2 regions of the Thermosediminibacter oceani DSM 16646 genome follow, and region 2 is predicted to be linked to the other one. Evidence: riboswitches for the same ligand, from Rfam matches in the RefSeq annotation. Region 2 holds a riboswitch; the other holds the start of a gene.
The links. A riboswitch is a leader RNA that binds a small molecule or an ion and turns the genes downstream of it on or off. The one in region 2 is predicted to bind cyclic di-GMP.
Positions count from the first base shown of each region.

Region 1: another riboswitch for cyclic di-GMP. It lies ahead of istA (IS21 family transposase); the one in region 2 lies ahead of TOCE_RS11160 (flavin reductase family protein).

Region 1 is NC_014377.1:1,604,802-1,607,929, reverse strand. It holds gene istA (IS21 family transposase) at 1-833, opposite strand, end outside; cyclic di-GMP riboswitch class I at 1,177-1,265, shown strand; gene istA (IS21 family transposase) at 1,489-3,003, shown strand; gene istB (IS21-like element helper ATPase IstB) at 2,997-3,128, shown strand, end outside.
Region 2 is NC_014377.1:2,214,687-2,217,814, reverse strand. It holds gene TOCE_RS11170 (molybdopterin-containing oxidoreductase family protein) at 1-1,431, shown strand, start outside; cyclic di-GMP riboswitch class I at 1,527-1,612, shown strand; gene TOCE_RS11160 (flavin reductase family protein) at 1,899-2,411, shown strand; gene TOCE_RS11155 (EamA family transporter) at 2,408-2,824, opposite strand; gene TOCE_RS11150 (GntR family transcriptional regulator) at 2,995-3,128, shown strand, end outside.

The sequences.
Region 1 (3,128 bases), 610 kb from region 2:
TTTTCCCCGGTGGTGCCGTGAATCCTCCTGTTTTTCTTTTCGCACCACACTATTGCCTGGTGGTTTAAGTCACCGTAGTTTATGAACTTCCTACCCGGCAGGAAGTTGCTTTTGACAAAGTCTATTCCGCTTTCTACTTTGCCTTTGGTCTGTGGACGTCGTGCTCTGCACACTTTAGGGGTAAATCCAAGGGTTACAGCCAGGTCTTCAAAGATGGAGTTCCATATGGGCTTTCTGTTTTCTCCGGTGCCAAGTATTACGGTCTTCATTCTGTCGGTAAGGACTATGTCGGTCACTCCGCCGAAGTATTCAAACCCGCGGATCAGGCAGCGGATGAAGGTATGTATGTCGCAGCGGTTTGTGAATTCTACGTATATGGCTCTGGAGTAACCCAGTACCATGACGAAGACGTAAAGCTTACGTATTTCGCCGGTTTCCTCGTCAATGTAGGTGTATTCGCCCCAGTCGACCTGGGCCTGCTGGCCGGGCTTGGTTTCGTAGCGGCATACGGCAGGAACCTGTTTTGGGGGTCTAAATTGTCTTACATAGTCCCTTAAGATAGTGCGGCCGCCGGTATAGCCTTCTTCTTTGATTCTTTCGTAGATAACTTCGCAATTGAATATACCAAGATTTATGAGCTCTTGAATGGTATCTTTGTATGGATCGAGCTTTGATCCTCTTTTGGGATGCGGCTTCCTTTCGGGAATGCCCTCTGCCCTTAAGTATTTTCTTACCGTATTCCTTGAACGGCCTGTTTCTCGTGCAATTGCACGGATGCTCTTGCCCATTGCTCTTAATTCGTGTAACATGATAATAGATCCACTCCCTAGCACTTATTTCCCTCCGATCTTTTGGCTGGTATCAGAGGGATATTTCGCCAGGGGGTGGGTCAATTCCTTTTCGTTGCTCCTGGGTCAATTATACACCGGCGGTGACATCAACCACCTCCTTATGTTTGTCCCTTGTTATTTAAAGAGTAAATAAGAGGGTATTTTAATACCCCCCTATTAAAAAATTTTTAATCCTTCCCATTCGGGATACGATTAATTTCTTTTTTATGTCCTTTTTCGGGAATAATTTGGGATTAAATATTTACGTATTCGGCTATATCGGCAGGAAAATTAAGGAATATGGAAATATAAATTTTAAAATTATCAATTAAAGAGAAATAATACACAGAGAAAAGGGTAAACTCAATGAAAGGTAGGGGTGCAAAAGCCATAGGGTCTAAGGTGCATTTACATTATAACAGCATGGCTGCCGCTGAATAAAAAGATCTGGCTAGCTTTCTTTTTCGGCGGCGATTCTTTTTTGGTTTCAATGTTGTTTATTGCATAATTAAAATGGACAGAGTTGCAAAATAAAATCCCCACTTTTGCAACTCAAAAATCCCCAAATTTGCAAAGGTCATTGCAGGCACCCCTAAAAACCTTTACCCTTGTAGTTAGGGAAATCTTAACTGCAAGGGAGGATTGGAGGATGCTCACAATGACCCATATTGATAATATCAGAAAAGCGTTCTTTATGAAAGGGCAAAATATCAGCGAGATAGCCCGGGAATTCCAAAAAGACCGAAAAACTATACGCAAGTATATTTATCAAGAAGACTGGAACACCAGGGTTAAAGTTGAAGAAGTTAAACATACCTTCCCAAAACTCGACCCTTTCAAGGCGGATATAGATCAGTGGCTTGAAGAAGATAAAAAAGCTCGCAAAAAGCAGAGGCATACCGCCAAAAGGATTTATGACAGGCTCTGTGAAAAATACCAAGATAAGTTTAACTGTTCTTACCGCACCGTAGCAGGCTACGTAGCCATGAGAAAAAAAGAATTGTACCAGGACAACTCATGTCGTCTGCCGCTGGAACATATCCCGGGTGAAGCGCAGGTGGATTTCGGTGAGGCAGACTTTTACGAAAACGGGACGCTGCATCACGGATTTTATCTGAACCTGTCGTTTCCCTACAGTAACGTAGGATATACCCAGCTTTTCAAGGGAGAAAACCAGGAATGCCTGTTTCAGGGACTTAAGGACATATTTGAACACTTGGGGGGAGTACCCCGTAAGCTATGGTTTGATAACGCCAGCACTATCGTGAAACTCTCGAAAAATGGAGAGCGCAAACTAACCGACGCCTTCCTGAGGTTCAAGCAGCACTATGGTTTTGAAGCGGTATTCTGTAACCCTGCTTCCGGCCATGAAAAGGGTAATGTGGAAAACAAGGTGGGATACCACCGGCGCAACTTCCTTGTCCCGGTCCCCAGGTTTGAAAAGCTGGAGGATTTTAACCGCGAACTTTTACGATTGTGCGACCGGGACATGCACCGCGAACACTACCGGAAGGAGGCATCCATAGCCGAACTTTTTAATGAAGACCGTAAGGCTCTGCTTGAGCTGCCTACCGTTCCTTACGAGGTAGCCGGTTACATAACAGTCAAAACCAACGCCTACGCCAAATTCAGCTTGAACGGTGGAAAGCACCTATACTCTACCGCCCCCAAATACGCCAACAGCCGGGTGCTTGTAAAGATAACAGCCCATGAGGTCATACCGCTGGATGAGAGCCACCGGGAAATCGTGCGCCACCGGCGGCTTTACGGGGACAACAAGCAAGAAAGCATGGACTGGCTGCCATATCTTACCCAGCTTTCCCGCTGTCCGGGAGCCCTTAAGTATTCGGGAATATACAGCATGCTGCCGGACCCACTCCGGGAATACCTCGACGGCTTAAGCAAAAGTGAGCGCGGCAAAGCGCTCAAGGCTTTGGCTGTGCTTTGTACCAAAAGCAGTTTTGAACAGGCTGTGAACGCTGTAGCCGAGGCTCTCCTTTACGGAGTGCAGGATTTAGACAGCCTCGTAGCCATCCATAACAGGATAACGGGTATAACCCCGCAGTTGGAGCCGGTAAAGATTCCGGAAGGGGTTCCTGAACTCACTGCATTCCGCTTCAATGCAGAAGACTATGACAAAGCCTTTCTGAAAGGCGGTGCCAATTTATGCTGAAGGACGAAATCGCCGCCTGCTGTAAAGCATTAAAACTCAGCCGCAATCTAGTGGAAAACTGCGACAAGATCGAGGCTCAAAGCCATGAAGAATACCTGCTGAAGCTGCTAAGATTAGAACTGGAG
Region 2 (3,128 bases):
GGGAAGATCGCCGTAGTAAACCCGCTCACCACCGGAATGGAGGGCATGGCCGAACTGGTGATAAGTCCGAAGCCGGGTACCGATGCAGCCCTGGCCCTGGGGGCGTGCCGGTACCTCGTAGAATGGGGTAAAATCGACCGCGAATTCATAGAAAAATACACTTATGGGTTTGAAGAATTCCGGAGGACCCTGGAAAACTACCCGCTCGGGAGGGTTTCGGAGATCACCGGGGTGGATGTTGATGATATAGTGCGCCTTGCTCTTTTCTACGCGGAAAATACCCCCGTCACCACCCTGCTCGGATTTGGACTGCAGAGGTACAGGGGAGGCGGCAACGCCGTAAGAGCTGTCGACGCCCTGGCGGCAGTTACGGGCAACATCGGAAAGCCGGGGGCCGGGGTATCCTACTGTATCGATACATACTGGTACGTAGGAAGTTTCGTGAAGGGAGCGGCACCGGTCGGGACCGGGCGGCTCATGGACCTGTCCAGCATGGCCCGCGGAATTTTGAAGGCCCAGGACCCGCCCGTTAAAATAGCGTTCATAACAAACGCAAACCCCGTCGTAAACGTGCCGGACACGGCCATGACGAGAAAGGCCCTGAACAATATCGAAACCGTTGTCGTTATAGACATGTTCATGACAGACACGGCAAAAGAGGCCGACGTGGTGCTGCCGTGCACCACCTTTTTCGAGGAGGAAAACGTCAAGGTAAGCTCCTGGAGCCCCTGGATTTTTTACTGCCCCAAAGTCATCGAGCCCGTCGGGGAGGCAAGGCCCGACGAGGAGATCTTCATTGAGCTTGCAAGGAGAATCGGACTTGAGGATTTCCCCTGGAAGAGCCGGGAGGAATTTTTGGAATACGCCACCGGGGCTTTTGGAAAATTCGGGGTGGACCTTTCCGTTCTAAGAGAAAAGGGGCATATAAAAAACTCCTTCGTGCCGGATGTGGCCTGGCAGGATAAAAAATTCCGCACGCCGTCGGGCAAATTCGAATTTTATTCAGAAAAAGCCCTGGCCGAAGGCCAGCCTCCCACGGCCACCTACGTGGCTCCTGCTTGCGAGGACGACGGCTACCCGTACCACTTCATAACCCCCCATTCCCGGTACCGTATACACTCTCAATTCCAAGTGGCCGAATATATTAGAAAATTAAATCCCTTTCCAAAAGTGTATATCAGTGCCGAAGAGGGGATCCGGCTGGGATTAAAAGAAGGGCAGGAAGTAGAAATTTACAACGACATGGGTAGCATAAGAGCCAGGGTGTATTTCGAACGCGGCATGAGAAAGGACACCGTCAGTCTGGAGTCGGGCTGGAACGTGGAAAGCGGTGCATGTCCCAATTTCCTCATACCTTCCCGCACCACCGAAATGGGGGCGTGCGCTGCGCTATACGATGTTAAGGTGGGCATAAGGGCCGTAAGCCCTTAACAAGTGATCAGAAAGGTGCTAAAGGCTTTTTGGTTGAACAATTCATTATTGACAAAATATAAAATATATGGGATAATTAACCTGAAATGAACAAGTATACCAAAGTGCAAACCAGCCGAAAAGCTGGAGTGCCAAGCTGCGGATATAAAGCTTTTAATGCTATGGTAGCCGGGCTGCCGATGGTGCTTTTAAAGCAAATCCACATCCCCCTTCGGCAGCTCGGGGATTTTTTGTCTTTCGAGGGAAATTCAATATATGGGCCGACCCGACATGATTTCCAGTCGGGTTTTTATATGCCCGATGACAAAGATCGGCTATGTGATAACTTAAAACAGTAACACCGTAAACCGCAACGTATTATTTGTATTATTTTCAAAAAAATGCTACAATCTATATAGAAAGCCCGCATTAAGCTTTTGCGGGGGCGTTATTAAATCAAAACTTGAATTTACTGGAGGGAATGAGCTGTGTATAAAGACGTTCGTATCGAAGAAGTAGCCGAAAAAGTCCTGGAACAGCTGAAAAAGGGCGCTTTTTTGACCGTAAAAAGCGGCGACACGATAAACACAATGACGATTGCCTGGGGGACCCTTGGCTACGTGTGGCACAGGCCGGTTTTCATGGCAATGGTCAGGCCTTCCAGATATACCTTCGACCTAATAGAAAAGGCCTCGAGTTTCACCGTCAGTTTTCCCCTGAACGATCGGATGAAGGACGCACTGAAAATATGCGGCACCAAATCGGGAAGAGACGTAGACAAGTTCAAGGAATGCGGCCTTTCACTCCTGCCGGGCAAGACGGTGGACACCCCGGTAATAGACGGGTGCGATATACACTTTGAATGCGGCATCATTTACAAATCTCCCCTTCACCCCGAGCAGATTCCGGCCGAGGTAAAGGCATTATACTACGGCACCGGGGATTATCACGTCCTGTATTTTGGGGAGATACTGGCTGTCAGGATGAGGGATGAGGACTAACCCCTTATCAATATAATTCCCAGAATGACCAGCAGGGTGCCGAAAAATTTTTTAAGCGTCAGGCTCTCGCGCAGGAAGAGAAAGGCCAGAGCAACCGTGACCAGCGGAAAAGCAGAACTTATGGGGACGACCTTTGAAGCTTCGCTGTACTTGAGGGCGTAATAATAGGCCAGCTGTCCGAGCAATGATGCCATTAAACCCTCCCCGGCGATAAAGAGGAAGGATCTAGTTTCTATTGAGAGGTTTTTAAAACTGCCCGAAAGCAAACCGGTAGCGAGCAGGACGGCGCTTATCGTAAAGGAACGCAGCGACAGGGCCAGGAAGGGCGGCAGCTTTGCAAGACCCATTTTGCCCAGAATTGGTGCGGCTCCCCAGAATAAAGCCGTGAGTAGAGCAAATATATAGGATTTCATGTCGTATCCTCCTTATAGATATGTTCATGGGATGTTTATGTGCCGGCACGACCGCCAGCACATGCCTTTATAATTATACCATTTTGGGCCCTGGAAAATCCCTGCTTTCAAAATCAAAAAACCTATAGTAAAATAAACATAGAAGGCGTGGAGCGAGGAGGGCAAATTTTATGTTCAGCCAAACCCAGGAAGGGGGGTCTTCCCTCCGAAACAAAATATACCAGCACCTGAAAAACGCCATTCTCAACGGTGTGTATAAGCCCGGTGAAAGCCTTATAGAGTTGAAGATAGCTAGGGAACTGGG